3 regions of the Micromonospora sp. NPDC049201 genome follow, and region 1 is predicted to be linked to each of the others. Evidence: predicted binding sites of a transcription regulator. Region 1 holds the regulator's gene; each other region holds the start of a gene.

Region 1 (10,175 bases):
TGCGCCTGCTGGTTCTCCCGCTCGGCGTCCCAGCGGGCGTACGCGTCGACGATCTCACCGACCAGCTTGTGGCGGACCACGTCGGAGCTGGAGAGCTGGGCGAAGTGCACGTCCTCGACGTTGTTCAGGATCTCCCGGACCACCCGCAGGCCGCTGCTCGTCCCGCCGGGAAGGTCCACCTGGGTGATGTCGCCGGTGACCACGATCTTGGAGTTGAAGCCGAGTCGGGTGAGGAACATCTTCATCTGCTCGGGCGTGGTGTTCTGCGCCTCGTCCAGGATGATGAACGCGCTGTTCAGCGTCCTGCCCCTCATGTATGCCAGCGGCGCGACCTCGATCGTGCCGGCGGCCATCAGCTTCGGGATGGACTCCGGGTCGAGCATGTCGTGCAGCGCGTCGTAGAGCGGGCGCAGGTAGGGGTCGATCTTCTCGTTCAGCGTGCCCGGCAGGAAGCCCAGCCGCTCGCCCGCCTCGACCGCCGGCCGGGTCAGGATGATCCGGTCGACCTGCTTGGCCTGGAGCGCCTGAACCGCCTTCGCCATGGCCAGGTAGGTCTTGCCGGTGCCGGCCGGGCCGATGCCGAACACGATGGTGTGCGAGTCGATCGCGTCGACGTAGCGCTTCTGCCCGAGCGTCTTGGGACGGATGGTGCGACCGCGCCGGGAGAGGATGTTGAGCGTCAGGACCTCGGCGGGCCGCTCGGCGCCGCCCTGCTCGAGCATGCCGACGGTACGCCGAACGGCGTCTGTGGTCAGGGTCTCGCCTTTCTCGATCAGTTCGAGGAGCTCACTGAAGAGACGCTCGGCGAGGGCGTTGTCGGCGGGCGCACCGGTGATGGTGATCTCGTTGCCGCGGACGTGGACGTCGCTGCTGACCGAGCGTTCGACGAGACGCAGGATCTCGTCCCCCGCGCCGAGCAGGTTCACCATGATCTTCTGGTCTCCGACCGTGATCCTGGTCTGCACCCGGGGCGGGTCGGGAGGTGGGGTGCCGGTCATAGGTCGGGCCCGTCGGGCCCTGCGCCACCTGCTCTCCGATCTCGGCGCCGGGCCCTGCTGGCGCGGCGTACGGTGGCTTCCATCGTATCGGGTCCGCACCGTACGCACCGCGCCCATTTCCGGTGCCCGGCGATCAGCCGCCGGCGCGGAAGTCGTACCCGCCGAACGCCTCCTGCCGCCGGGTGAAACGGTAGGTCGCCCAGTGCATCCGGACCACCGCGCCCCGCTCGTCCCGGGTGAGCCGGAGCAGCTCACCCGCCTCCCGGCCGGAGACCGTGCGGAACACGTCCGGCCGGTCCGGCAGCGGCGCGAACACCGACGGCGGCTTGCCGGCCGGGTCGTCCGCGCCCCGGGCCCGCAGCGCGCCGTCGTGCCAGGAGAAGACGGACTCGAACCCCTCGCCCCACCAGCGGCCCAGCATGCCGCGCAGGTGTTCCGGGGCGGGTGGGCCGGGACGCCACGGCTCGATCTCCGCCGGGTCGTGCTCGGCGGCGGCGGTGAGCAACTCGTGCGCCAGGCCGAGCACCTCGACGCCGGTGCCGGACGAGCCGAGCACCGCGCAGCCCATCGCCCCGGCCGTGCCCTCGCCACCACGGCGACCGTAGACGGCGGCCAGGAAGCCCGGCATCGCGCCGTCGTGCCCGACGTGGGTCACCCGGCCCGGTCGGGGCACCAGGATCAGCCCGAGCCCGAAACCGGCCGTCCAGAGCGACTCGTCGGTGGTGGTGAGCGGCCAGCGCATCTCCTCGACGGTGGTCGGGGCGAGCACCGCGCCGGCCGGGTCCAGCGCCTCCGGGTCGGCCAGGAACGCCGCCCAGCGGGCCATGTCCGGCGCGGTGCTCCAGAGCTGGGCGGCCGGCGCCACCGCGCCGAAGTCGACGGGCGGCTCCGGGTGCGCCTCGTCGGAGTACGCGTCCACCAGGAAACCGATGACGGCCCGCTCCCCCGGCGTGACGCCGGTGGCGGTCAGCCCCAGCGGGGCGAGCACCCGCTCGGCGAGCACCTCGGCCCAGGTGCCGCCGCGCCGCCGGGCGACCGCCTCGCCGAGCAGCGCCAGGCCGAGGTTGGAGTAGTGGAAGCGACGGCCGGTGGGCAGCACCCGCTCCACCCGGGCCAGGTCGGCCAGCAGCTCGTCGACGGCCGGGGCACGCAGCGTGTCCCACACGTCGCCGTGCGGCTCGCGTTGCAGGCCGGCGGTGTGCGACAGCAGCCGACGGACGGTCAGCTCGCCGTACGCGGGCAGGTCCAGGTGCCGCCCGATCGGGTCGTCCAGGTCGAGCAGCCCGTCGTCGCGGCACTGCATGACCAGCACCGCGGTGAACGTCTTGGTGACCGAGCCGATCCGGAAGACGCTCTCCGGATCGAGCGCGGTGTCGTTGCCGGTGCCGCCCACCGCGCAGGCCCAGACCGGCCGGTCGGCCCGGTGCAGCGCCGCCGACAGCGCCGGGACCCGCCCGTTCGCCTGGGCCCGCCGGGCCATCCGGTCGAGCCGGTCGGAGATCGAGGTCATGCGTCAGCGGCAGAGCATCGGGCCGAGTGGCGCGCCACCCAGCAGGTGGGCGTGCACGTGGAAGACCTCCTGGCCGCCGTACGGGCCGGTGTTGAACATGAGGCGGAACCCGTCCACGGTCAGGCCCTCCTCCTCGGCCACCAGGGCGGCGGTGTGGAGCACCTCACCGGCCAACGTGGGGTCGCCCTGGGCGAGGGTGGCCACGTCCGCGTAGTGCTCCTTCGGGATCACCAGCACGTGGGTGGGGGCCTTCGGGTCGATGTCCCGGAAGGCGAGGGTGGTGGCGGTCTCACGGACGATGGTGGCGGGGATCTCCCCGGCGACGATCCGGCAGAACAGACAGTCCATCGCAGCAGTGTAGGGAACGTCCGGCAGGATGGCCGACATGGCGGGACGGGCGGTACTGGTGACGGGGGCCTCGCGGGGCATCGGGCGGGCGGTGGCGCGGGCGTTCGCGGCCGGCGGCGACCGGGTGGCGGTCCACCACCGGGACTCGGCCGGGCTGGCCGAGGCGTTGCGCGCCGAACTGCCCGGCGACGGCCACGTGGTGGTCCGCGCCGACCTGGCGGACCCGGACGCCGTGCGGGCCATGGTGGACGAGGCGGCCCGGCTGCTCGGCGGTCTCGACGTGCTGGTCAACAACGCCGGCGTGTTCGGGCCGGCCGATCCGCCGCACCCGGTCTTCGAGAGCAGTTACGAGGAGTGGCGGACGCGCTGGCGCGAGGTGCTGGACACCAACCTGGTCGGCGCCGCCAACGCCGCCTGGTGCGCCGCCCAGCACATGCGGGAGCGGGGCGGTCGGATCGTGAACGTCTCCTCCCGGGGCGCGTTCCGGGGCGAACCGGCCAATCCGGCGTACGGGGCCAGCAAGGCGGGGATGAACGCGATGGCCCAGTCGCTCGCGGTGGCGCTGGCGCCGTACGGCATCGGGGTGGCCTGCGTGGCCCCGGGCTTCGTCGAGACCGACATGACCAACGAGCACCTGAAGAGTGAGCGCGGCGAGGCGGTCCGGGCGCAGTCGCCGTTCCACCGGGTGGCCCGCCCCGAGGAGATCGCCGCCGCGGTCCACTGGCTGGCCAGCCCCGACGCGGAATGGGCCGCCGGCACCATCGTCGACCTGAACGGCGCCTCCTACCTCCGCACCTGACGCCCCCACCCCCACCGGGGCGCGGTTTCACGGAAAGAGTGCCTATCCCGCCGCGAACAGCCCCTCTTTCCGTGAAACCGCGCGGCAAGAGGGGTGGGGGTGGGGTGAGGGGAGGTGGGGGTTACCAGCGGGGGAGGCGGGTGGAGAGGACGGCCAGGGCGGCTACGCCGGCGGTGGAGGTGCGCAGGACGGAGGGGCCCAGGCGGACGGGGCGGGCACCGGCCTCGCGGAACGCGGCCAGCTCCGGCTCGGCGATGCCGCCCTCGGGGCCGACCACCAGGACGATCTCGCCGGTCGACGGCAGCGCGACGGTGGTCAGCCGCTCGTCGGCCTCCTCGTGCAGCACGAAGGCGGCGCCGGCGCCGGCGATCCGGCGGGCCACCGTGGCGGTGGACTCGTCCGGGGCGCCGGCCACCACCGGCAGCCACGGGCGGCGGGCCTGCTTGGCGGCCTCCCGGGCGGTGGCCACCCACTTCTCCCGGGCCCGGACGCCCCGGTCACCGCGCCACTGGGCGACCGACCGGGACGCCGCCCAGGGCACGATCTCGTCCACCCCGACCTCGGTCATCGCCTGCACGGCCAGCTCACCCCGCTCGCCCTTGGCGATCCCCTGCACCACCACCAGCCGGGGGACGCACGCGTCGGCGTACCCCCGGGAGGTGACGCGCAGGTCGAGCGTGCCCCGGCCGACGGCGGTGACGACGGCGGCGGCGGTGCCGCCCCGGCCGTCGGCGAGCAGCAGTTCCTCGCCGACGCGCAGCCGCTGCACGGTGGCCGCGTGGTGGCCCTCCGGGCCGTCCAGCGTCACCGTGTCACCGGCGGGCAGCGCCTCGACCAGGAACAGCGGCGCCGACACCTCAGGCGTGCCCGTTGAAGGCGTCGCGCATCCGGGAGAAGAAGCCGCCCTGCTTGGTCAGCTCGGCGACCTCCTCGCCGCGGGTCTTGGCGAAGTCGCGCAGCATCCGCTCCTGGTCGGCGTCGAGCTTGGTCGGGGTCCGCACGTCCAGGTGGACGTAGAGGTCACCCCGGCCGGTGCCGCGCAGGTGCGGCACCCCGCGGGCGCGCAACCGCATCGTGCTGCCGGGCTGGGTGCCGGCCTTGACGTCGACGATCTCCTCGCTGTCCAGCGTCTTGATGGTCAGCCGGGTGCCGAGCGCGGCGGCGGTCATCGGCACCGTGACCCGGCAGTGCAGGTCGTCGCCCTTGCGGGAGTAGACGTCGTGGGTCCGCTCGTGGATCTCGACGTAGAGGTCGCCGGCGGTGCCGCCACCCGGGCCGACCTCGCCCTGCTGGGCCAGCCGGATCCGCATGCCGTCCTCGACGCCGGCCGGGATCTTGACGGTCAGCGAGCGGCGGGTCCGCACCCGCCCGTCACCGGCACAGGTCGGGCAGGGGTGCGGGATCGTGGTGCCGTACCCCTGGCAGACGGTGCACGGCCGGGCGGAGACCACCTGGCCGAGGAACGTCCGCTGCACCGACTGCACCTCACCGCGGCCACCGCACGCCTCGCAGGTGGCCAGGTGGGTGCCGGCGGCGGTGCCGGCGCCGGAGCAGGTGGTGCAGAGCACCGCGGTGTCGACAGTGATCGGCGCCTCGACGCCGAACGCGGTCTCGTTGAGGTCCAGCTCCAGCCGCAGGATCGCGTCGGCGCCCGGCCGGGTACGCGGCCGGGGACCCCGGCTGCCGCCCGCCGCGCCGCCGAAGAACGCGTCCATGATGTCCTGGAAGCCGACGAACGGGCCGGCGCCGCCCGGGCCACCCGCGCCCGCGCCCCCGCCGCCCGGGGCGAGCGGGTCGCCGCCCAGGTCGACGATCTGCCGTTTCCGGTCGTCCGAGAGAACCTCGTACGCGGCGTTGATGTCCTTGAACTTCTCCTGTGCCTCCGGGTCCGGATTGACGTCCGGGTGGTACTGCCGCGCCAACTTCCGGTAGGCACGCTTGATGTCGTCGTCGGAGGCGTCCCGGCTCACGCCGAGAATTCCGTAGTAGTCCCTGGCCACTGCGTCTGGTGTCCTCATGTTCGTCTCGCGTCGCCGGTCGCCGGCCGTTCCCGGCCGTCGGCCCTGACTGGTCAGTTCTGGGCCAGCAGTTCGCCCACGTAGCGTGCCACGGCCCTCACCATGGCGATATTGCCGGGGTAGTCCATCCGGGTGGGCCCGAGCACGCCGAGCCCACCGACGATCGTGGCACCCGGGCCGTAACCGGTGCTGACCACCGAGGCGGCCCGCAGATTGTCGATCTCGTTCTCGTCGCCGATGAGCACCCGGGTGGTGTTGCTCGGCTCGGTCTCGCCGATCAGCTTGAGCAGCACGACCTCCTCTTCGAGCGCCTCGAGGATGGGGCGCAGCGAGCCCTGGAAGTCGAGCAGGCCGCCCCGGGTGAGGTTGGCGGTGCCGGCCAGCGCGATCCGTTCCTCGGACCGCTCGACGAGCGTCTCCAGCAGCACGGTGGAGAGCGTCGTCATGGCCGGGCGCAGGTGCGGCGCGGACTCCTCGACAAGCGCCTGCACCAGCGGGGGCGTCTCGGCGAGCTGGCTGCCGACCAGTTTCTCGTTGACCAGCCGGCGCAGGTCGGTCACGTGTTCGGCGGGGACCGGGGCGGGCAGCTCGACCAGCCGCTGCTCGACCCGCCCGGTATCGGCGATCATGACGACCATCAGCCGGGTGGTGGAGATCGGCACCAGCTCCAGGTGGCGCACCTTGGACCGGGCCAGGCTCGGGTACTGCACCACGGCCACCTGCCGGGTGAGCTGGGCCAGCAGCCGGACCGTGCGGTGCACCACGTCGTCGAGGTCGACGGCGCCGACCAGGAAGCGCTCGATCGCCCGGCGTTCGGCCGGGCTGAGCGGCTTGACCCGGGAGAGCCGGTCGACGAAGAGGCGGTAGCCACGGTCGGTGGGCACCCGGCCGGCGCTGGTGTGCGGCTGCCGGATGTAGCCCTCCTCCTCCAGCACCGCCATGTCGTTGCGCACGGTCGCCGGTGAGACGCCGAGCTGGTGCCGCTCGACCAGGGCCTTGCTGCCCACCGGTTCCTGCGTGGCGACGTAGTCCTCGACGATGGCGCGCAGCACGGCGAGCTTGCGGTCGTCGAGACCCATCTCCCCACCTCCTGACGCACCTCGGCCGGGTGACGCGCGGCATCCGGCGGGCAACTGGCACTCGACTGTAGCGAGTGCCAGTCTACGTCGGCAGCCCCGCCGACGCGATGATCAGCGCCGGACCTCGGATGCGGTCCGGCGCACAGTACGGCGCGTCGAGGCCGAACAGCCCTGGTGCCGCTTGCCCCCGGGACCTACCGTGACGTCCATGACTGAACCTCCTCGCCCTCCCGGAGCGGGGGACCCCGGCCCCCAGCCCGACCCGTTCCCGCCGTCGGCGCCGTACGGCTCCTCGCCTGCCGACGAGCCCCCCACCGCACCACTGTCCGGGGCGCCGGGCGGGGGCGGCTATCCCCCGCCCGGCGGTTATCCGCCCCCGGGCGGCCAGCCTCCGCCGGGTGGCTATCCCCCGCCGGGCGGCTACCCCCCGCCCGGTGGTGACACGCCGGGCTACGGCGCGCCCGGCGGCGGCGCCCCGGGCTACGGCGCGCCGGGCGGCGGCTACCCCGCCGGCGGCTCCTACGGCCCGCCGGCCGGCTACGCCAACAACGACGACAAGACCTGGGCCCTGGTGGCGCACTTCGGCGGCGCGGCCGGAATGCTGATCGGCGGCGGCGTGCTGGGCTGGGTCGCGCCGCTGGTGGCGCTGCTGGCCCGGGGCAACCAGTCCCCGACCGTACGGGCGCACGCGGTCGCCGCGCTGAACTTCCAGCTCATCTGGTCGATCATCGCGCTGGTCGGCTGGATCCTCACCTGCATCCTGATCGGCCTGGTGATCGGCTTCGGCGCCATGATCGTCGGCATCATCTTCGGCATCCTGGCCGGCGTGAAGGCCAACGAGGGGCAGCTCTACCGCTACCCGATGTCGGCCAGCCTGATCAAGTGACAGCCGCCGGCCGGTCCCGCGCGGCGGGGCCGGCCGGACCGGTCAGGGCAGCAGGTCGCGGACCACGCCGTCGGCCAGCAGTCGACCGCGCAGCGTGAGTACGGCGCGACCGTCCGCGTAGGCGTCGGCGTCCAGCAGCCCGCCGGTCCGGGCCCGCTCGGCACCGACCCGGCCGGCCTCGTCCAGCACGTCCAGCGGCAGCCCGGAGTCGAGCCGCAGCCGCAGCATCACGTCCTCCATGTGCTGCTCGTCAGCGGTGAGCCGTTCCCGGGCCAGCGCCGGCGAGGCGCCGCCGGCCAGCCGCTCCGCGTACCCGGCCGGGTGCTTGACGTTCCACCAGCGCACGCCGCCGACGTGGCTGTGCGCCCCCGGGCCCAGGCCCCACCAGTCGGCGCCGGTCCAGTAGAGCAGGTTGTGCCGGCACCGGGCCGCCTCGGAGCGGGCCCAGTTGGAGACCTCGTACCAGGAGAAACCGGCCCCGTGCAGGGCCGCCTCCGCGGCCAGGTAGCGGTCCGCCGCCACGTCGTCGGAGGGGTACGGCAGCTCGCCCCGGCGCATCCGCGCGGCCAGCCGGGTGCCGTCCTCCACGATCAGGGCGTACGCGCTGACGTGGTCCACGCCGGCGTCGACCACCTGGGTTAGCGAGGCGGCGAAGTCGTCCGCGGTCTCCCCCGGCGTGCCGTAGATCAGGTCCAGGTTGACGTGGTCGAACCCGGCGTCGCGGGCCTCGGCGGCGGCGGCGGTGGCCCGGCCCGCGCTGTGCCGCCGGTCGAGCACGGCGAGCACGCCCGGCGCGGCGGACTGCATGCCCAGCGAGATCCGGGTGTAGCCGGCCGCCCGCAGCGTCTTCAGCGACTGCGGGGTGACCGACTCGGGGTTGGCCTCGGTGGTCACCTCGACGTCGGCGGCCAGCCCCCAGGTGCGGTCGACGGCGTCCAGGATCCGGGCCAGGTCGTCGGCGGGCAGCAGGGTGGGTGTGCCGCCGCCGACGAAGACGGTGTCCACCCGGGGCGGCGGGGAGTTGCCGAGCACCCGGCCGGCGAGCGCCAGCTCGGCCAGCACGCTGTCGGCGTACGTCTCCCGGCTCACCCCGCCGCCCAGCTCCGCGGCGGTGTACGTGTTGAAGTCGCAGTAACCGCACCGGCTGGCGCAGAACGGGACGTGCACGTACACGCCGAAGCCGCGGGCGCCGACGGCGCGGCGGGCGGTGGCGGGCAGCGACCCGTCGCGCGGGACGGGTTCGCCTTCTGGAAGGACGCCGGGCATGGCCACTAGTGTGCCCGGCATGACCTCTCCGGACGCTCTCGTACGGGTCGCCACGGCCCGTGGGGTGACCACCCTCACCCTGGACAGCCCGCACAACCGCAACGCGCTCTCCACGCCGCTGATGACCGAGCTGCTGGCCGGGCTGGCCGCGGCGGTCGCCGACGACACGGTCCGGGCGATCGTGCTGGACCACACCGGCCCGGTCTTCTGCTCCGGCGCCGACCTGAAGGAGACCGCCGCCGCGTACGCCAGCGGGACCGTGCCGGCCGGCATGCTCGGCGACGTGCTGGTCGCCGTGCGGGAGTGCCCGAAGCCGGTGCTGGCGAAGGTGGCCGGGCCGGCCCGGGCCGGCGGGCTGGGCCTGATCGCCGCCGCTGACCTGGTGGTCTGCGCCGAGGAGGCGACGTTCGCGTTCACCGAGGTCCGGATCGGCGTGATCCCGGCGGTGATCTCGGCGACCGTGCTGCCCCGGCTGAGCCCGCGGGCCGCCGCCGAGCTGTACCTGACCGGGGAGACGTTCGACGGCCGGCGGGCCGCCGAGATCGGCCTGGTCACCGCCGCCGTGCCGGCGGACGGGCTGGACGCCGCCGTGGAGCGCTACCGCGTGGCGCTGGTGAAGGGCGCGCCGAAGGCCCTCGCCGGGGCGAAGGAGCTGCTGCGCCGGCCGGCCGCCACCGACCTGCGGGCGGAGATCGCCGCGTTGGCGGCGCTCTCCACCGGGTACTTCCTCTCCGACGAGGGGCGGGAGGGGGTGCTCGCGTTCCGCGAGAAGCGTCCGGCGGCGTGGGTGCCCACCGGCGAATAGCAGGCGGGGCCCCCGGTTGACGCCTCCGGTACAGGCGGGGCCCCCGCTTGACAGCGACCCGTCACGGGGCGGTGACGCGGCGGCGAGCAGGCCGGTCGGCCGAGCCGGAAAGTGGGACGGGCGACGTACGCTGGGCGGACTGTCAGGACAGGGGGTGCGGGTGCGGACGCGACCGGCGATCGTGGCATCTGGTGTGGTGGTGTGCGTGCTGGCCCTGCTCGCGATCTGGTTCGTGACCAAGCAGTTCGGTCACCACCTGCGGCTGCCGCTGGCCAGCCGGACCTGCACCGTCCAAGCCGACGGCGAGGTGGTGCTGGGCGCCGACCAGATGGCCAACGCGGCCACCATCGCCGCCATCGGCGTGCAGCGCCAGATGCCCGAGCGCGCGGTGGTGGTGGCGCTGGCGACCGCCTACCAGGAGTCGCACCTGCGCAACATCGCGCACGGCGACCGGGACTCGCTCGGC
Region 2 (10,175 bases), on a different contig from region 1:
CCACCGTGGATCAGCTTGCTGGACCGGCTGGACGTGCCGGCCGCGTAGTCGCGCGCCTCCACCAGGGCGACCTTCAGCCCTCGGGACGCGGCGTCCAGCGCGGCGCCCGCCCCGGTCACCCCGCCGCCGATGACCAGCACGTCGAACCGCTCGGCGCGGAGCCGGCGCAGGTCGGCGGCGCGGCGCTCGGCGGAGAGCTGGCCGGCCTCGGATCGGGACACGTTGGGGTCGCGCACCCGTCCACGGTAGCCGTCCGCACGCCACGGCGACACGTCCCGGCCGTACCGTGATGACCATGCTGACCGGCCCGCCCGCTGCGCCCGTACCCCCGCCGCCGCCGCGCGAGACCGGGCCGTGGCCGGTCGTCGCGGCGGTCGCGGCCGGCGTCTGGGCGGTGCTGGTGACCGTGCCCGGCCAGGTCACCGGCTGGCTGGTCGACCAGGTCGTGCTGGTCACCGGGCTGGACCGCGCGGTGGCCGTCTGGCCGGTGGTCGCGGTGGCCACCGTGCTGCTGGTCGGCGCCCCGGTGCTGGCGTTGGCGCTGCTGCCGCGCTCCCCGGCGCTGCGGGCGGCCGGGCGGGCGTGGGCCGGCGGCGCGTTCACGCTGGGCGCGACGACGCTGCTCCGGGCGCTTCCGCCGGTGCACCACGAGGCGTACCTGGCGGCGCTGGCGGCGACCGCCGCGCTGCTCGCGCTCGCCGCCGCCCGGCTCGCCCGCCGCCGCCCGCCCACCCCGGCGGGTCGCGGGGGCGGGCGTCCCGGCGCGGTGACGTTGCTGGCGGTGGCCGCCGGGCTGGCGGTGCTGCTGCCCTGGGTGTGGGTGGGCGCGCTGGGCGGCGCGCTGGAGACGCTGCTCGCCGGCCTGGCCGCCGCCGCGTTCGGGATGGTGGCCGGCGTGCTGCTCGGCCCCGGGTTCTGGGCCGCGTTCGCCGCCGGGCCGACGCCCCGACCGGTCCGGCTGGTGCTGCTCGGCGGCCTGGTCGCGGGCGTCACGCTGACGATGCTGGCGGCCGGCGCGGGGCAGTCCGGCGCGCAGTTGCCGGGCCTGCTGCTGCTGCCGCCGCTCGGCTTCGTGCTGGCCGCGCTGGAGGCCGCGGCGCGACACGCCGGCCGCCCCGCCGGGGCCGCGCCGGCGCGCTGGCTGGTCGGCCTGGCGCTGGCCGGGCCGCTGGCCCTCACCGACCCGGAGGAGATCACGCTGCTGCTGGCCAGCAGTCGCGACGTGCCGTTCTGGGTCGCGGTGGGCACCGGCGCGGCGTTCGCGGTCGCGGTGCTGCTCGCCGTCGGGTACGCCGTGCTGCTCGCCCGTCGCCACGCCGGCGTGCCCCGGCGGGGGGTGGCCGGGCTGGCCGCCGGGGCCCTGCTGGCCGCCGTGGCGGTGGTGTACGTGGTCCCCGGCCAGCCGGGCCTGTACGGCGAGCGGCTGCTGGTGGTGCTGCGCGAGCAGGCGGACCTGAGCGGCCTGCCGGCCGGCGCGCCGGGCCGGGCGGGGCGGGACGCGCGGGCCGCCGAGGTCTACCGGCGGCTGGTGGCGACCGCCGACCGCACGCAGGGCGACCTGCGCCGCACGCTGACCCGGCTGCGCCTGAACCCGACGCCGTACTACCTGGTCAACGCCATCTCCACGGACGGCGGGCCGGCCCTCCGGGCGTGGTTGTCCGGCCGGCCCGAGGTGGCCCGGGTGCTCGTCGACCAGCGCCCGCGTCCGCTGCCCGCGGCGGCACCGCCGGCCCGCGGCGACACCCCGGCGCCGACCGGTCCCACCTGGAACGTGTCGCTGATCGGCGCGGACCGGGTCTGGTCGGAGCTGGGCGTGACCGGCGCCGGCGTGGTGGTGGGCAGCTCCGACTCCGGGGTGGACGGCCGGCATCCGGCGCTGGCACCCGGGTTCCGGGGCGGCGACGACTCCTGGTACGACCCGTGGGAGCACCGCCGCACGCCGGCCGACCGGGGCGGCCACGGCACCCACACGCTCGGCAGCGCGGTGGGCCGCGACGGGATCGGGGTGGCGCCCGGGGCGAGCTGGGTGGGCTGCGTCAACCTGGACCGCAACCTCGGCAGCCCGGCCCGCTACCTCGACTGCCTCCAGTTCATGCTGGCGCCGTTCCCGCCGGGCGGGAACCCGCTGACCGACGGCCGGCCGCGGCGTGCGCCGGACGTGCTGACCAACTCGTGGGGCTGCCCGCCGCTGGAGGGCTGCGATCCGGGGGCGCTGCGCCCGGCGACCGCCGCGCTGGCCGCGGCCGGCATCCTGGTGGTGGCCGCCGCCGGTAACACCGGCCCGAACTGCGGGTCGATCGTCGACCCGCCGGCGCCGTACCCGGACGTGCTCACGGTCGGCGCGGTCGACCGGGCCCGCCGGCTCACCGAGTTCTCCAGCCGGGGCCCGACCGGGGAGGCTCCCAAGCCCGACCTGGTGGCGCCCGGCGCGGCGGTGCCGTCGGCGTTCCCCGGCGGCGGGTACGCCACCCTGGACGGCACCTCGATGGCGACACCGCAGGTGGCCGGCGTGGTGGCACTGATGTGGTCGGCGAACCCGGCGCTGGTCGGGGACCTGGCTCGGACCCGCCGGATCCTCACCGAGACCGCCACGCCGGCCACCGCCCCGGCCGGTACCACCTGCGGCGGCACCCGGGACCTGGTCGGCGCCGGCCTGGTCGACGCGTACGCGGCGGTGCGGGCGGCGCGGAACGGTTAACAACCCTGCCGGAATGGCCTAGGGTCGGCGACCATGGACGTGGAGATCATCGAGCTGGGTCCGGACCGCCTGCCCGAGGTCGTCGCGCTCTGCCGGCGGGCGCTGGACCTGCCGGAGGACGCGGCCGAGGCACCGGCCGTGGTGGCCACGCTGGCGGTGCGGGCGGCGGCCGACCGGCCGGTACTGCTGCTCGGCGCGGTCCGCGACGGCACGCTGGTCGGGGTGCTGGTCGGGTCCCGGTCGGTGACCGATCCGCGGCTCGGTCACGTCGACCTGGTCACGGTGGCCCCGGCGCACCGCCGCCAGGGGATCGGCGCGGCGCTGCTGGCCGGCGCGGAGGCCCGGCTGGCCGCGCTCGGCGCGTCCGAGGTGCTGCTCGCCGGCAATCCGCCGCACTACGCGTGGCCGGGCATCGACGTCCGCTACACGCCGGCGGTCTGCGCCGCGTTGCGGCTCGGGTACCGGCAGGACCGGACCGCCTGGAACATGACCGCCTCGCTGACCGAGGGGTCGGCGGCGCTGCGCCCCACCGAGACCACCGAGCGGCGGCTGGCCGAGCGGGGCGTGACGGTACGCCGGGCCGTACCCACGGACCTGCCGGCGCTGGAAGCGTTCGCCCGCGCCACGTTCGGCGGCGTCTGGGACGGTGAGCTGGCCGGTTCGGTGGGCCGCCCGGACGCGGGCACCCACCTGGCCGAGCGGGACGGCGAGATCCTCGGGTTCGCCGCGTACGGGTCGGCGCGGCCGAGCTGGTTCGGGCCGATGGGCACCGCCCCGGCGGCCGAGGGTTCCGGGATCGGTGGGGTGCTGCTGCGCCGCTGCCTCCGCGACCAGGCGGCGGCCGGGATCACCGAGGCGCAGATCGGCTGGGTCGGCCCGGTGCCGTTCTACTCGAACGCGGTCGGGGCCCGGATCGAGCGCGTCTTCTTCCTCTACCGGAAAGCCATCAACGGGGCATAACGCCGTTCCCCCTCCACGTCTGTCGACCGGCCCCTACCGTTCGAGGGGCAGAGGAGGCCCGTTATGACCACGGAGAACGAACGGACCGACGACCCGGCAGCGGGCCGGCGCCAGAGCGGCGAGCTGCCCACCGAACGGCTCGACGTGGGCGACGCCGAGCAGGACGCGGCGGACCAGCCGGCCGTGGAGGAGCCCCGGCAACCGGTGGACGAGCCGAGGCGGCTGCTGCCGCCGTACGACCGGGCGCACAAGCGACGCAACCAACGCCCACTGCCCACCTGACGCACACGCGACAGGGGGCGGACCGCTGACGCGGCCCGCCCCCTGTCGGCGTACTGGGTGGAGCTGGACTCAGAAGTCCATCTCCCCGCCACCCGGGCCAGCCGGGGCGGCCGGGGCCTTCTCCGGCTTGTCCGCCACGACGGCCTCGGTGGTGAGGAACAGCGCGGCGATCGAGGCGGCGTTCTGCAGCGCGGAACGCGTCACCTTGGCCGGGTCGATGATGCCGGCGGCCAGCAGGTCCACGTACTCGCCGGACGCGGCGTTGAGGCCGTGACCCGGGTCGAGGTTGCGCACCCGCTCGACGACGACGCCACCCTCAAGGCCGGCGTTGACGGCGATCTGCCGCAGCGGGGCGTCCAGCGCGATCTTGACGATCTGCGCGCCGGTCGCCTCGTCGCCGGCCAGGTCCAGCTTGTCGAAGGCGGTCTTGCCGGCCTGCACCAGCGCGACGCCACCACCCGGGACGATGCCCTCCTCGACGGCGGCCTTCGCGTTGCGGACGGCGTCCTCGATGCGGTGCTTGCGCTCCTTCAGCTCGACCTCGGTGGCCGCGCCGACCTTGATCACCGCAACACCGCCGGCCAGCTTGGCCAGACGCTCCTGCAGCTTCTCCCGGTCGTAGTCGGAGTCGCTCTTGTCGATCTCGGCCCGGATCTGGTTCACCCGGCCCTGGATCTGCTCGGCGTCACCGGCGCCGTCGACCACGGTGGTCTCGTCCTTGGTCACCACGACCTTGCGGGCGCGGCCCAGCATGTCGAGGGTGACGGCGTCCAGCTTGAGGCCGACCTCCTCGCTGATGACCTGGCCACCGGTGAGGATGGCGATGTCGCCGAGCATGGCCTTGCGGCGGTCACCGAAGCCCGGCGCCTTGACGGCGGCCGACTTGAAGGTGCCACGGACCTTGTTGACCACCAGCGTGGCGAGGGCCTCGCCCTCCAGGTCCTCGGCGATGATCAGCAGCGGCTTGCCCGACTGCATGACCTTCTCCAGGATCGGGAGCAGGTCCTTCACCGACGAGATCTTGCTGTTGACGATCAGGATGTACGGGTCGTCGAAGACGGCCTCCATACGCTCCGGGTCGGTCATGAAGTAGGCGGAGATGTAGCCCTTGTCGAAGCGCATGCCCTCGGTGAGCTCAAGCTCCAGGCCGAAGGTGTTGCTCTCCTCGACGGTGATGACGCCTTCCTTGCCCACCTTGTCCATCGCCTCGGCGATGATCTCACCGACGGTGCTGTCACCGGCGGAGATGGAGGCGGTGGAGGCGATCTGCTCCTTGGTCTCCACGTCCTTGGCGAGCTTGAGCAGCTCCTCCGAGACGCTGGCCACGGCGGTCTCGATGCCCCGCTTCAGGGCCATCGGGTTGGCGCCGGCGGCTACGTTGCGCAGACCCTCGCGAACCAGGGCCTGGGCCAGGACGGTCGCCGTCGTCGTGCCGTCACCGGCGACGTCGTCGGTCTTCTTCGCGACCTCCTTGACCAGCTCGGCGCCGATCTTCTCGTACGGGTCCTCGAGCTCGATCTCCTTGGCGATGCTCACACCATCGTTGGTGATGGTGGGGGCACCCCACTTCTTCTCGAGCACGACGTTGCGGCCCTTGGGTCCGAGCGTCACCTTCACGGCGTCGGCGAGCTGGTTCATGCCCCGCTCGAGGCCGCGGCGCGCCTCTTCGTCGAACGCGATCATCTTGGCCATACGGCGTTGTCCTCCTGGACACTCACGGGCCACCCGGGATGCCCGGATGGGCCGTCTGGTGTACGCACCTTGGGGACGTCGCCACCTGGCGACGACGACGTCCTCCTCGGTCGGGCCGGACAGCCCGCGACGACCGGCCCCGTTCCGCTCCGGCACCCCTGCGGGCACCGACGCGGCCGTGGCCCTACCGCCCCGACCATTGGCACTCACCGTACGCGAGTGCCAATGACTTGTTTAGCACTCTCCCTAGCCGAGTGCAAGCACGACCGCACCGCTCAGCCGAGTTCCGCAGCCAGCCGGGCCGCGTTCACCGGGCCTTCGTGGGCCCGCTGCTCGGCGTACGCGACGACCAGCCCGACGAGCTGCGCGAGATAGGCCGGCGCGGCCAGCGCGGCACCCACCACGGCCAACGTCACTGCCCCGACCGCGGTGCCCGGCCCGGACATCGGATCGGTGCCGAACGCCGCGCCGCTCACCGCACCCATCACGGCGTCCAGCACGACAGCCGCGACCAGCGCGCACGCCACCAGCGCCACCCGACCCAGCACCATGCCGAAACGGTTGTGGAACATCCGCCAGGCCCGCCCGACCGGCTCCTGCCGCTCGAACAGGTAGACCGGCCCGAACAACGCGACCGCGAACCCGGCGTAGATGCCGGGCAGCAGGCAGAGACAGGCGCCGACCGTGATCAGCAGCGAGACGACGATCGTCCAGCCCCAGAGGCCGAGCGCGCGCCGCACGCCGTACCGGAGCGCCCCGCCGAGGCCGGCCGGCTCGCCGGCCGCCTGCCGGGCGACCACCCAGGTGCCCGCACCCCAGCCGAGCGCCTGGAGCGGACCGAAGACCAACGCGGCGAACAGGACCGCGCCGTAGAACACGAACATGTGCTCCAGATAGCCGTCCGGCAGCACCGGCGCGCCGTCCGGGCCGGTCGCCATCTCGTCGGTGGGAACCAGAAAGAGCGAGAGTACGGAGATCACCGCCGCCGGGACGCCCTGGGTGAGCAGCACGATCGGCAGGAGTTGCCGCCACCCCCGCCGCACCGCGCCGACGCACCGCGCGAACCATCCCCCGACGCCCGCGTACGGCGGGGTGACCAGCGGGTCCTGCGGATCGAGACCGGGGTACCAAACCCCGGACCCCGGGTGCCCCGGATATGCGGCGCCCGGCATCGGCGGCCCGGGGTAGACCGCACCCGGCATCGGCTGACCCGGATACGGCACGCCCGGCATCGGCTGACCCGGGAACGCCGCACCCGGCATCGGCTGGCCCGGATACCCCGCGCCCGGCATCGGCTGGCCCGGGAACGGCACGCCCGGCATCGGCTGGCCCGGGTGCGCCGCGCCCGGCATCGGCTGGCCCGGGTGCGCCGCGCCCGGCATCGGCTGGCCCGGGTGCGCCGGCCCGGCGGCGGGCCAGGGCCAGCCGGCAGGTGGCGTGGAGCCCGGCGCGGGCCCGCCCGGCGGGAAAGGCGGGGCGGCGGGCCAACCGGGCGGCGGGGTACCAGGCAGGCTCGGCGCCCCCGGGGCGGAGCCCGGCGCGGACCAGCCCGACGGGACGTCCAGCGTGGCGGGCCAACCGGGCGGCGCGGGCTCCGGCGCGGGCCAGCCGGCAGGCGGGGCCGAGTGGGGCCAGCCGGCAGGCGGGGCCGAGTACGGCCGATCGGCGGTGGTCAGGTCAGCCCACGGATCGACGGGCGGCTGACCGGCGGGCGTCTGACCGGCGGCGGGCAGTTGCGGCCAGGACGGCCCGGACTGCTCCGGCACCGGCCCGGCGGGCGGCTGACCGGCAGCGGGCGGCTGCGGTCCGGACTGGTCCGGCACCGGCCCGGCGGGCGGTTGCGACCCGGACGGACCCGACTGCTCCGGCACCGGCCCGGCGGGCGGCGTGGGCCGGGCCGGGTCGGCCGGGGGCACCGGCTCGGTGGAACCCGACGGGGGCAGGTCGGACATGGGCCCTCCTCAGCGGCAACGGCTGGAACGGCTCATGATCTTCCACGGTGCGGGGCGGCATCGCAGCCCCGGTCGGGGTGGTTCGGCCGCGGGCGACGGCCGGCAGCGATCAGGCGATGAGGCGGACGTGCTCGGCCTGCGGACCCTTCTGGCCCTGGGCGATCTCGAACTCGACCCGCTGGCCGTCGTCCAGAGCCTTGTAGCCGTCCATCTCGATCGCGGAGAAGTGGACGAAGACGTCCTGACCGCCGTCGACGGCGATGAAGCCGTAGCCCTTTTCGGAGTTGAACCACTTCACGGTGCCCTGTGCCACGGTGCACTTCCTCACTCTGCGCGGCGTCCCAACACCCGGAGACCGGCGGACCGGCACCGGCGGCGCACCGGTTTCGGCGATCGGCGAGGGCCGCTGAATCGGTGACCGAAATCGCACGCTACACGAGGAGTGACGACCGCGCACGACCACAAATCGGGCATATTCCGGGCGCGGTACGGCACCCGGACGCGCCCGCTCCGACCCGGTCCGGTATGTATGCGGCATGACCAGCGCGCCCGTCCCGCCCACGGTCCGGCGGATCCGTCCGGAGGACGCCGCCCGGATGCGGGCGCTCCGGTTGGAGATGCTGGCCGACAGCCCGCTGGCCTTCCTGGAGACGGTGGCCGAGGCCGCCGCCCGCTCGCACGCGGACTTCGCGGCCCGGGTGGCGACGGTCTCGCGCGGCGACCAGGTCGCCCAGTTCGTCGCCGAGGCGGACGCCCGCCTGGTCGGTCACGCCGGTGGCATCGCCGCCCCGGACGAGCCGGGCCTGACGCTCGTCTACGCGGTCTACGTGACCCCGGCTCGCCGGGGCACCGGGCTGCTGGCCGGGTTGGTGGACGCGGTGGCGGCCTGGTCCCGGGCCTGCGGGCGGCCCGAGTTGATGATGGAGGTGGTGGTCGGCAACGACCGCGCCTGCCGGGCCTACCGCAAGTTGGGCTTCACCGACACCGGGGTACGCGTCCCGCACCCCCGGCTGCCCGTCCTGCGCGAACTCCAGATGCGCCGCCCCGCCTGAGCACGGTGCGGTGCGGTGCGGTGCGGTGCGGTGCGGACGACCAAACCGTCGATATTTTCCCAGTCGAAGAAGATTGTCTCTTACGGTATCTATGTCCTTTCTACGCGACATCGGAGGATCGTGATCGAGATGGCTCAGAAGACGCAAGCCACCAAGCCCATGCCGGTCGTGTTCATGTTCTCGCCGGACCAATACCGCGTCGTTCCCAACGAGGAGCTCAGTGAGTGGGAGGACATGCTGTTCAAGCGCTTGGGCCTACGGGCGGAGATGCGGAGCGGCTCGCTGCCCACCGTCTCGTTCTGCGGTTCCGGGACAGCGATCGAGGACGCCTGCGACTGTGACACCCTGGCCGCGTAGCCATCGACGCGTGGCGCTGCCTCACGCCGGGGCCTGCTGGCGCAGAAACTGCGCCAGCAGCTCCGTCAGCGGCAACCCGGCTCCGGCTTCGGCGAACAGGAACTGGCCCTGGGGGTTCAGTTCCAACCACACCGGCTGCCCGTCCTCGTCCAGCTTGAGGTCGACGATCCCCATGCGTACGCCGAGGAGCCGCAGTACCGACCGCAGTTTCGCCAGCACCTCGGGCGGCGTGTCCCAGGGCTTCATGGGCGTCGTATGGTCGATCCGCCAGTCCAAGCGCTCCGAGTCGAGCAGCGCGGCGTGGACCTGATCGCCGAAACAGTGCGCCCGCACGTGGAACCTGCCGGGGACGTACCGCTGGTAGATGGCAGGGCAGAGCCGCATGGACTCCTCCGACGCGAGGATCTCCTCGGTCACCATGCCCGTGATGAGGCCGCCCGCGCCGCGTGCACCCTGCACCGCCTTGACCACCACCCGGTGATCCATCGCCTGACAGAAGTCGCGGATCCGGGCCGGATCCTGACTCACCAACGTGGGTGGTATCCGAAATCCCGCGCGGCCCGCGGCCCGCAACTGCGCCATCTTGTTGTCCGCGGCGTCGGTGGCGTGCGGCTCACTCACCCACGTGCCACGGAACTCCGCCTCCAGGACGCCGCGCAACGCCGCCCGACAGTTGCTCTGGATCACCGCCAGGTGTGCCGGGTCGTCGATCTCCGGCGGGACCTTCTGCGGCGTGTTCACCCGACGCCACCAGATGACGTCGATGTCCTGGACGGAAATCTCGCCGTCCGTGCCGGGCAGGACGCAGTCGCCGCGGTCGCGGTGGGACCAGGAGAAAGAGTCCGAACCGGACAGCCGGTCCGTCTCGACGATCTGGCAGCGGGTGTCCGGGTAGGCGTTGAGGGCGCCAGCCACCGCGAGGGCGTGCAGGTCACCCGCCTCGCTCAGGATGACGATCCGGTTGTGACGCACCCCTACGCCCCTCGTCCGACAACACGCGACAAAGCAACTATATTACTTTTGTCCGTATCGGCGGCGAGAGCCGGCCGGTCGCAGGATCACCGTTGAGAGGGGGCCCCTTCTCTACCGGATGCGTTAAGAAGGGGCCCCGCCTTTCATGCGTGGCGGCGTGACTGGACCACGCGGAAGCGGTTGGACACGTAGGCGCCGTCGGTCAGGGCG
Region 3 (10,175 bases), on a different contig from region 1:
CCTTGACGGTCTGGCCGGTGTCCTTCCGCTCGCCCTTGGCGAGTGCGATGGCCAGCTCGGAGGCGGCGTCCGCCTCCTTCTTGACGGCCTTGTAGACGGTCATGCACTGGTCACCGGCGAGGATGTTCTGCAGACCCTCCTTGGTGGCGTCCTGACCGGTCACCGGGACCTTGCCGTTGAGCTTGTTCTTCTTCAGCACCGAGATGGCCGCGTTGCCGAGACCGTCGTTGGCGGCCAGCACACCGTCGATCTTGCCGTTGGCCTTGGTGAGCTGCTGCTCGAAGATGGTGGCGGCCTGCGCGTTGTCCCACGCCGGCACCGAGTCGTCGGCGACCTTGGTGTACTCCTTCGAGTCGAACTTCGGCTTGAGCACCGAGTCGTACCCGTTCTTGAACAGGGTGGCGTTGTTGTCGGTCGGCGAGCCGTTGAGGTACGCGATCGACGGGTTCTTGGCGCCCTTGTCGGTCAGGCACTTGCTCAGGCCCTCGCCCTGGAGCTTGCCGACGGCCTCGTTGTCGAAGCTGACGTAGTACTGGGCGGAGCCGCCCAGGGTCAGCCGGTCGTAGTCGATCGTGGCGACGCCCTGCGACTTGGCCTTGTCGAGCACGGCCTTGCCGGTGCCGGAGTCCAGGTTGACGATCATCAGCACGTTGACGCCGTTGGTGATCATCTGGTCGGCGATGGTCTGGAACGCGGTCTTGTCGTTCTGCGCGTTCTGGATGTCGGACTCGACGCCGGCCGCGTCGAACGCCGCCTTGAGGAACTTGCGGTCCGCGCCCTCCCAGCGGGCGGAGGACTTGCTGTCCGGCAGGATCACGCCGATCTTCGGCTTCTTGTCGTTCGAACCGCCGGCCTTGTCGGAGGAATCGCCGCTGTCTCCACAGGCGGCCATGCTGCCGGTCGCGAGGAGACTGACGGCCGCGAAGGTGAGGAAGCCCTTGCGCATGTGCACGGGTCCTTTCGGGGGGTGGGGGAGTTGTTGACGGTGTTTTGTTGTGTCCGGCAACGTATTCCGCGCTTCCCGCGCTCCGCAAGAGTGCCGAGGTCAGAAGTTTGTTGGCGGCGGTAACAATTCAGCAACGCGGTTGTCACCTGGCGGACACCGGCTGCGGAAACGCTCCCAGCGTCCGGTTCAGCCGGCCGCGATCGGGGCGGTCACGGCCCGGTCAGCGCCACCGGATCGGCCGGTGCGAGTTGCACCTGGAGGCCGCGGCGACCGGCCGAGACGTACTGGTCAGCAGCACGATCGCCGGAGTGCCCTGTCCCGCCGTGAGCGTCAAGCTAGCCCGACCGCCGCCCGTCGGCGAGCCGGAACGGGCCGCTCAGCCGGAGGCCGGGCGGCCGATCAGCACGGTGGGCGCGCCGGCCACCCGGGTCAGCACCAGGCTGGCCGCCTCGTCGCCGGCCAGGCGCAGGTCACGGCGCAGCTTCTCCGGCTCCAGCGCCGAACCCCGCTTCAGGATCTCCACCCGGCCGACCCGGCGCTCCCGCAGCAGGGCGCGCAGCCGCTTCAGCGAGAACGGCAGCACGTCGGCGATCTCCAGGCAGCGGGCGAACGGGGTGGGGTGTGCCGTGTCCGCGTACAGGTAGGCGATCGACGGGTCGGCGAGCGTGGCGTCCAGGTCGGCGGCCAGCTCCGCGACCAGGTGCGCGCGTACCACCGCCGAATCGGGGTCGTACAAGAACCGCCGCACCGCGCCCACCTCCGCCTCGTCGGCGCCGCTGCCGGTGAGGTGGTGAGAGGGGGCCCCGTCTCTACCGGAGGCGTTAGGAGGGGGCCCCTCCTTCTCCCGGAGCAGGGTGGCGCGGCGGGGGACGCCGGCCAGCGGGCCGCACCAGAGGGCGGCCTCCACCAGGTCGCCGTCGACGCTCACCCACTCCGCCTCGGCGCCGGCCGGGATCAGCGCGTGGTCCAGGCCGGGCGCCACCTTGACCACGGTGCGCGGCACGCGTGCGGCCAGCCCGGTGACGAAGTCCCACGGCGGCGAGTAGGCGTTCGGGTCGAAGATGCGCCGCCCGGTGCCGGCCCGCCGCCGCGCCGGGTCGCAGAACACCCCGTCGACCCGGGTCACGTCGAACGCGGTGGCGTCGCCGCACTCGACAGTGACCAGTCCGGCCAGCCCGGCGGCCTCGGCGTTCGCGGCGGCCATCGCGGCGGTGACCGGGTCGGCCTCCACCGCGTACACCCGGATGCCGGCGCGGGCCGCGGCGAGCGCGTCGGCGCCCAGCCCGCACCCGAGGTCGGCAAGCGTGGTCACGCCCGCGGCGCGCAGCCGGGCCGCCCGCCGGTCGGCGACCGCCCGGCGGGTGGCCTGCTCCAGCCCGGGGCGGGTGAGGAACATCCGGGCCGCCGCCGTGCCGAACTTGCCGACCGCCCGGCGGCGCAGCTCCGCCTGGGTCAGCGCCGCCGCCGCGAGCCCGCTCGGGATCCCGGCCGAGCGCAGCGCGGCGGCCGCCGCCAGCGGGTCGCCGCCGGCCACCCGCTCCGCCGCGGCGAGCGCGGCCGACCCCTCGGGGGTACGCAGCGCGGTGAGCTGGTCGAGATCCATCCGCCCATTCTCCCGACCCGCCCCGGAGGCGACACGACGGGCGACGCGCTGGCACTCTCCTTGACGGAGTGCTAGCCGAGGAATAACCTGCGATTAGCACTCTCACCCTGAGGGTGCCAACGCCCGGGCCCGGTGCCCGAGCGTTGAACGCCAGGCGGACCGGCACCCGCGACGACGGCCCCGCCCGGTGGCATGTGGCAGATTGACGCCGGTCGGCGTGTCGACCGGCAACGACACCAAGTACCCCAGGAGGGTATGCCCGTGACTACCGCGACCAAGGTTGCGATCAAGCCGCTCGAGGACCGCATCGTGGTGCAGGCGAACGAGGCCGAGACCACCACCGCCTCGGGCATCGTGATCCCCGACACCGCCAAGGAGAAGCCGCAGGAGGGCACCGTCCTCGCTGTCGGCCCGGGCCGGATCGACGACAAGGGCAACCGCGTGCCGGTCGACGTGAAGGTCGGCGACACCGTCCTCTACTCGAAGTACGGCGGCACCGAGGTCAAGTACGCCGGCGAGGAGTACCTGGTGCTCTCCGCCCGCGACGTCCTCGCGGTCATCGAGAAGTAAGCAACCGATCAGTGTCGTTGCCCCGGTCCGGCTCGCCGGGCCGGGGCAACGTCGCTTCGAAGGGATACTGATGGCAAAGATCCTGAGCTTCTCGGATGACGCCCGGCACCTGCTCGAGCACGGTGTCAACGCCCTCGCGAACGCGGTCAAGGTCACCCTCGGCCCGCGCGGGCGCAACGTCGTCCTGGACAAGAAGTTCGGTGCACCCACGATCACCAACGACGGCGTGACCATCGCCAAGGAGATCGAGCTCACCAACCCGTACGAGAACCTCGGTGCGCAGCTGGTCAAGGAGGTGGCGACCAAGACCAACGACATCGCCGGCGACGGGACCACCACCGCCACCGTGCTGGCCCAGGCCATGGTCCGGGAGGGCCTGCGCAACGTGGCCGCCGGCACCAACCCGACCGGCCTGAAGCGGGGCATCGACGCGGCGGCCGCCAAGGTCTCCGAGGCGCTGCTCGGCAAGGCCGTCGAGGTCGCCAGCAAGGAGTCGATCGCGCACGTCGCGACCATCTCCGCGCAGGACGCCACGATCGGCGAGCTGATCGCCGAGGCGATGGAGCGGGTCGGCCGCGACGGTGTGATCACCGTCGAGGAGGGCTCCGCGCTCACCACCGAGCTGGAGGTGACCGAGGGTCTCCAGTTCGACAAGGGCTTCATCTCGCCGAACTTCGTCACCGACGTGGAGGGGCAGGAGGCGGTCCTGGAGGACCCGTACATCCTGATCACCACGCAGAAGATCTCGGCCATCGAGGAGCTGCTGCCGCTGCTGGAGAAGGTCCTCCAGAACAGCAAGCCGCTGCTCATCATCGCCGAGGACGTCGAGGGTCAGGCGCTGTCCACGCTGGTGGTCAACGCCATCCGCAAGACCGTCAAGGTCTGCGCGGTGAAGGCCCCCGGGTTCGGCGACCGTCGCAAGGCGATGTTGCAGGACATGGCGATCCTGACCGGCGCCGAGCTGGTCGCCCCGGAGCTGGGCTACAAGCTCGACCAGGTCGGCCTGGAGGTGCTCGGCACCGCCCGCCGCGTCGTGGTCGACAAGGAGAACACCACCGTCGTCGACGGCGGCGGCCAGTCCGCCGAGGTCGCCGACCGGGTCGCCCAGATCCGCAAGGAGATCGAGGCCTCGGACTCCGAGTGGGACCGGGAGAAGCTGGCCGAGCGGCTGGCGAAGCTCTCCGGCGGCATCGCGGTGATCAAGGTCGGCGCGGCCACCGAGGTCGAGATGAAGGAGCGCAAGCACCGCATCGAGGACGCCATCGCCGCGACCAAGGCCGCGGTCGAGGAGGGTACGGTCCCGGGCGGCGGCGCCGCGCTGGCCCAGATCCTGCCGGTGCTCGACGACGACCTGGGCTTCACCGGTGAGGAGAAGGTCGGCGTCTCGATCGTGCGCAAGGCGCTCGTCGAGCCGCTGCGCTGGATCGCCCAGAACGCCGGCCACGACGGTTACGTGGTGGTGCAGAAGGTCGTCGGCCAGGAGTGGGGCCACGGCCTCGACGCCGCCACCGGCGAGTACGTCGACCTGGCCAAGTCCGGCATCCTCGACCCGGTGAAGGTGACCCGGAACGCGGTCTCCAACGCCGCGTCGATCGCCGGCCTGCTGCTCACCACCGAGGGTCTGGTCGTGGAGAAGCCGGCCGAGGCGGAGTCGGCCGCCGGCGGTGGCCACGGCCACGGCCACGGCCATGGCCACGGCCACCAGCACGGCCCGGGCTTCTGACCCGAGGAGTACGCCCGACGTCAGGGCACACCGCCGAGCCGGCGGTGTGCCCTGACGCCTGTTCGGGCCGCTGACGGCCCGGCCGTATCGCTTACGGAACGCTGACGGAATTGGCGGCCGGCCCGACCGGTCGACCAGACTGGGTCGGGTGAGCACGATCTCCCGCCGCCACGCGGCAGTGTCCGGTGTCGTCGCCGCCGTGGTGGCGCTCGGCGTCGCCGAGCCGGTGGCCGTCCTGACCGGTCCCCGGTCCGCCCCGCTGATCGCCGTCGGCGGCCTCGTGGTCGACCTGGTGCCCGAGCCGCTCAAGCAGTTCGCCATCGACGTCTTCGGCACGTACGACAAGATCGCCCTGCTGGTCGGGACGGCGCTGCTGCTGGCCGGTTTCGCGGCGCTGCTCGGCCTGGCGGCGGCCCGACGGCTGGTGGTCGGCCTGGCCGGCATCGCCGCGTTCGCCGTGCTCGGTGTCGTCGCCGCGCTGACCCGGGCCGGCGCGGACGGGTTCGACGCGCTGCCCGCCCTGGCCGGCGGCGCGCTCGGCGGGCTCACGCTCTGGGCCTTCGTGGCCGGCCCGCTGCGACCGGACCGCGGCCCGGCGGCCACCCTGCCGCAGTCTCCGGTGGCCGCCGCGCTCGCGCGTGAGGAGGACAACCCGGGCGGTTGGGAGCCGCTGGAGCGCGGGGACCTGGAGTCGCGGCGCCGGTTCCTGCGCGGCGCCGGCCTGCTGACCGGGGCCGCGGCGGTGGCCGGGCTGGGTGGGCACTGGCTCGCCGGGCGGCGGGGCGTCTCGGCCGCCCGGCAGGCGGTGACACTGCCCGCGCCGGCGGCGCCCGCCTCGCCGGTGCCGGCCGGCGCGGACCTGTCCCTGCCCCGGCTCGCCCCCTACGTCACGCCGAACCGGGAGTTCTACCGGATCGACACGGCGCTGGTGGTGCCGCAGGTGGACCCGGTCACCTGGAAGCTGCGCATCCACGGCCGGGTCCGTAACCCGATCGAGTTGAGCTTCGACGACCTGCTGGCCCGGCCGATGGTGGAGCGCTACGTGACGCTGGCCTGCGTCTCCAACGAGGTGGGCGGCGACCTGATCGGCAACGCCCGCTGGCTCGGCGTGCCGCTCAGGGAACTGCTGGACGAGGCAGACCCGGAGGAGGGCGCGGACCAGGTGGTCGGGCGCGCGGTCGACGGCTGGACCTGCGGCACCCCCACGTCGGTGTTGCGCGACGGCCGGGACGCGCTGCTCGCGGTCGGGATGAACGGCGAGCCGCTGCCGATCGAGCACGGCTTCCCGGTCCGCATGGTGGTGCCCGGCCTCTACGGGTACGTCTCGGCGTGCAAGTGGCTGACCGAGCTGGAGCTGACCAGCTTCGCCGACTTCGACGCGTACTGGGTGCCGCGCGGCTGGTCCGCCCAGGGCCCGGTCAAGACGCAGTCCCGGATCGACACGCCCCGCGCCCGCAGCCGTCCGGCCGCCGGCCCGGTGACGGTCGCCGGGGTGGCGTGGGCGCAGCACCGGGGCGTCCGCCGCGTCGAGGTACGCGTCGACGACGGCCCCTGGCGGGAGGCGACGCTGGCCCCGGCCGTGTCGTCGGACACCTGGGTCCAGTGGTCGTGGCGCTGGGACGCCACCCCGGGCGAGCACCGCCTCCAGGTGCGCGCCACCGACGCGGCCGGCGAGACGCAGCCGGAGCAGCGCAGCCCGGTGGCCCCGGACGGCGCGACCGGTTGGCACACCGTCCCGGTGACCGTCGGCTGAAACCGCTCGCCGCCGGGTCGCTGCGGGGACGCCGAGCAGCCGGCGTCTGCTCGCACTCGCCTTTCGAGCTGATAGCAGAAACGACTCACCCGACCGCCGGCCGGCGGCGGACAGCCGTCGCCTGGTTCCCGGTGGTCGGGGGCGGACTCGCTGCCCGCCTGAGTCGTTTCTGCCATCAGCTCGAAAGGCGTCGAAGAGGAACCTGTTCAGCGGGTCGGGCCGGGAGGTGGGGCGGCCGACACCACGACACGACGCCGCGCCCCGGAGGTGCGGGGCGCGGCGTCGAGGAAGTGCGCGGGTCAGGCGACCTTGCGCTGGTCCGGAACGGCGGTCTTGTGCGGGCGGCCGAGGCGGGCCTCGAGACGGGCGATGTCGACCCGGGCCTGCCGGCGGTCGGCCAGGTCCTCCCAGCCGAGGGCGAGCAGCCGCAGCCGCTCGGACTCGCTGAAGCCGCCCCAGACGCCGTACGGCTCGCGGACGGCGAGGGCGTGCGCGGCGCACTCGGCGCGCACCGGGCAGGCGCGGCAGACCGTCTTCGCGCCGGTCTCGCGGCGCTGGCGGGACGAGCCGCGCTCGCCGTCGGGGTGGAAGAACTGGGCGCTGTCGCGGCCCCGGCACGCGCCGAGCCGCTGCCAGTCCCAGAGGTCGACGATGGGTCCAGGCAGCCTACGTACGTTCGACATCAGCACCCCTCCTCCCGCGCGGCACCGCGGAGAATGTTGTGGCCAGCTACCGGGCGGCGGTCCGCGCGGGATGCCGGTTCCGGATGAAGCAGTCGGTACCCGAGCTGTCCCCGGCTCACACATCTGTGATCGAAAACCTCGGACACTCGGTGGCATATGCCCTATCTGTCGGAAAAGTTCGGATGATTGCTCGGAACCCCCTCCCGACCCGACCCGCACGTGGTCTGCTCTGAGTCGGAGAGGAGACCACAGTGCGAAGCGTTCTGATCTGCGTTCGGACCCCACTGGCAGCCCAGCATCTGACCTCCGCGGCAGCGCGGCTCGGGCTGGCCGGCGCCGTCCGGACGGCTGTCTCCGATCCCGAGGTGATGTTGCGGCTCGCCGAGCGTCCGGTCGACGTCGTGCTGGCCGACACCGCCCTGACCCGGCCGGACAGCGCCGGGTTCGTGCGGCGGGTGCTCGCCCGCGCCCCCCAGGCCGCGGTGCTGCTGCTCGGCGCCGAGGAGTCGGAGTCGGCGGCGGCCACCATCAGTGCCGGGGCGCGGGGCCTGATCCAGAACGCCGACCACGACCTGACCAGCGCGGTGGCCAAGGCGCTACTGCTGCTCTCCGCCCCGGGACGGGCGAACCGGCACCGGGTGGCCGACACCGCCCGGGACGCGGCGGCGGTCGGCGGGCCGACCCGGCCGGCGGCGCCGGGGCGTACCCCGGGGGGCCCGGGCTGGCCGGCGACGGACCCCGCGGGCCTGCCCACGATGGTGCCGGTCCAGCGTGGCGAGGACGCCAACGACCCGGCGGCCGAGGGGGCGGAGACGCCCCCGCCCGGCGCCGGCCAGCGCCCGGCACGGACCCCGCGCAGCGCGGTCGGGCTCACCGAGCGCGAGCTTCAGGTGCTGCTCGGCATGGCGGAGGGCAAGAGCAACGCGGAGATCGGGCGGGAGTTGTTCGTCTCCGAGGACACCGTCAAGACGCACGCCCGGCGGCTGTTCCGCAAGCTCGGCGCGCGGGACCGGGCGCACGCCGTGGCCGCCGGTTTTCGGGCCGGCCTGGTCGCCTGAGCCCGGCCGGGTTCACTCCGACGCGGCGTCGTCCGTGCCCTCGGTGAGCGTGTCGTGCACGCCGTCCGCGTAGCCGCGGGCGTAGTCCCAGCTCACGTAGTGGTCGGGGTCGGGGTCGTAGGCCGGCTCGTGCACCCGGGGACGCCCGGAGTTCAGCAGGTGGCGCAGGTTGCCCCGGAGCAGGTCCCAGTCGAAGTAGTGCGGCTCGCGGCAGTCCTCGCACTCGATCACCAGGCCGCGCACCCCGATCGGCTGGAGCAGGGCCTGGTAGATCTCCAGATCGGCCAGATCCTCCAGCACGTCCTGGCGCTCGACCTCGGTCAGCGGGTCGAGCGCGTCCTCCTCGCCGGAGTCGTGCAGGCCGGCAGCCGGATCGGCCGGGTCGCCGTTGAACGGGTCGATGGGCTCGTCGTGCACCCCCTCACCGTAGACCCCGCGCCGCCGGAAAGCCCGCCCCCCGTCCCGCTGTGGCCCGGCCTACCCCGGGCCCGCCGCTGCCCGGGGCGGACCGGGCCAATGGGTACGATGAGGCGACGCGCCGTCACACCGGTGCGCGCCGGCGTCCGCGCGCGCCGCCTCGCTGCAGCCCGTTCGACCAGCTCAGGGGAGCAATCGTGGAGAATTCGCCCAGCACCGAGAACCCGGCCGGCCCCGACGGCGGCGAGTTGGGCGGTCATCTGCCCGAGTTGCCGGCCGGTTCCGCCCGGGTGGTGCCGCTCGGGCTGACCTTCGACGACGTGCTCCTCCAGCCGGGCGAGTCGGACGTGGTGCCCAGCCGGGTGAACACCCGCACCCGGCTCACCCGCAACATCGAGCTGACCGTGCCGCTGCTCTCCAGCGCGATGGACACCGTCACCGAGGGCCGGATGGCGATCGCCATGGCCCGGCAGGGCGGCATCGGCGTGCTGCACCGCAACCTCTCCGTCGAGGACCAGGCGCTCCAGGTCGACCTGGTCAAGCGCTCCGAGTCCGGCATGATCACTAACCCGGTGACCGCCAGCCCGGACGACACGCTCCGCGACGTCGACGCGCTCTGCGGCCGTTACCGCATCTCCGGCGTGCCGGTGGTCGACGGGCAGGGCCAGCTCGTCGGCATCGTGACCAACCGCGACATGCGCTTCGTCTCCGACCCGGCCACGCCGGTCCGCGACATCATGACCCGCACCCCGCTGATCACCGCGCCGGTCGGCGTGAGCAAGGACGACGCGCTCGACCTGCTGCGCCGCCACAAGGTGGAGAAGCTGCCGATCGTGGACGGCACCGGCGCGTTGCGGGGCCTGATCACGGTCAAGGACTTCACCAAGAGCGAGCAGTACCCGAACGCCACCAAGGACGAGGCGGGCCGACTCCGGGTCGCCGCCGCGGTCGGCGTGGGCGAGGACGGCTACAAGCGGGCCCGCGCGCTCGTCGACGCCGGCGTCGACGTGGTCATCGTGGACACCGCGCACGGTCACCAGCGGGCCGTGCTGGAGATGGTCGCCCGGCTCAAGCGGGACGTGACCATCGACATCGTGGGCGGCAACATCGCCACGTACGCGGGCGCGAAGGCGCTCGTCGAGGCCGGCGCGGACGGCGTCAAGGTGGGCGTGGGGCCGGGCGCCATCTGCACCACCCGGATCGTGGCCGGGGTGGGCGTGCCGCAGGTCACCGCGATCATGGAGGCGGCCCGGGCCGCCCGGCCGGCCGGCGTGCCGGTGATCGGCGACGGCGGCATCCAGTATTCCGGCGACATCGCCAAGGCGCTGGTGGCCGGCGCCGACACGGTGATGCTCGGCAGCCTGCTGGCCGGCTGCGAGGAGAGCCCCGGCGAGCTGATCTTCATCAACGGCAAGCAGTACA

The links. The regulator HrcA, encoded in region 1, represses chaperone genes, less so after heat shock. The targets are predictions, from matches to a motif close to GGTTNGCACNCTCNNNNNGAGNGTGCNAACC.
Region 2: a site for HrcA is predicted at 5,830-5,860, ahead of groL (chaperonin GroEL). Genes of this name have one in related genera too.
Region 3: a site for HrcA is predicted at 2,641-2,671, ahead of groES (co-chaperone GroES). Genes of this name have one in related genera too.

What each region holds. Positions count from the first base shown of each region.
Region 1 is NZ_JBVJHM010000009.1:254,262-264,436, forward strand. It holds gene ACZ6O5_RS21410 (PhoH family protein) at 1-998, opposite strand, end outside; gene ACZ6O5_RS21415 (serine hydrolase domain-containing protein) at 1,132-2,508, opposite strand; gene ACZ6O5_RS21420 (histidine triad nucleotide-binding protein) at 2,512-2,856, opposite strand; gene ACZ6O5_RS21425 (SDR family NAD(P)-dependent oxidoreductase) at 2,894-3,655, shown strand; gene ACZ6O5_RS21430 (16S rRNA (uracil(1498)-N(3))-methyltransferase) at 3,777-4,511, opposite strand; gene dnaJ (molecular chaperone DnaJ) at 4,513-5,655, opposite strand; gene hrcA (heat-inducible transcriptional repressor HrcA) at 5,727-6,752, opposite strand; gene ACZ6O5_RS21445 (DUF4870 domain-containing protein) at 6,961-7,638, shown strand; gene hemW (radical SAM family heme chaperone HemW) at 7,681-8,904, opposite strand; gene ACZ6O5_RS21455 (enoyl-CoA hydratase-related protein) at 8,924-9,709, shown strand; gene ACZ6O5_RS21460 (hypothetical protein) at 9,864-10,175, shown strand, end outside.
Region 2 is NZ_JBVJHM010000002.1:430,575-440,749, forward strand. It holds gene ACZ6O5_RS05835 (glycerol-3-phosphate dehydrogenase/oxidase) at 1-221, opposite strand, end outside; gene ACZ6O5_RS05840 (S8 family serine peptidase) at 290-2,698, shown strand; gene ACZ6O5_RS05845 (GNAT family N-acetyltransferase) at 2,732-3,658, shown strand; gene ACZ6O5_RS05850 (hypothetical protein) at 3,722-3,940, shown strand; gene groL (chaperonin GroEL) at 4,010-5,632, opposite strand; gene ACZ6O5_RS05860 (hypothetical protein) at 5,908-7,584, opposite strand; gene ACZ6O5_RS05865 (cold-shock protein) at 7,694-7,897, opposite strand; gene ACZ6O5_RS05870 (GNAT family N-acetyltransferase) at 8,121-8,636, shown strand; gene ACZ6O5_RS05875 (hypothetical protein) at 8,757-8,993, shown strand; gene ACZ6O5_RS05880 (ATP-grasp domain-containing protein) at 9,015-9,965, opposite strand; gene paaN (phenylacetic acid degradation protein PaaN) at 10,109-10,175, opposite strand, start outside.
Region 3 is NZ_JBVJHM010000002.1:87,742-97,916, reverse strand. It holds gene ACZ6O5_RS04115 (sugar ABC transporter substrate-binding protein) at 1-946, opposite strand, end outside; gene ACZ6O5_RS04110 (THUMP-like domain-containing protein) at 1,323-2,549, opposite strand; gene groES (co-chaperone GroES) at 2,805-3,119, shown strand; gene groL (chaperonin GroEL) at 3,190-4,842, shown strand; gene ACZ6O5_RS04095 (molybdopterin-dependent oxidoreductase) at 4,991-6,595, shown strand; gene ACZ6O5_RS04090 (WhiB family transcriptional regulator) at 6,895-7,278, opposite strand; gene ACZ6O5_RS04085 (helix-turn-helix transcriptional regulator) at 7,530-8,336, shown strand; gene ACZ6O5_RS04080 (DUF5319 domain-containing protein) at 8,349-8,753, opposite strand; gene guaB (IMP dehydrogenase) at 8,951-10,175, shown strand, end outside.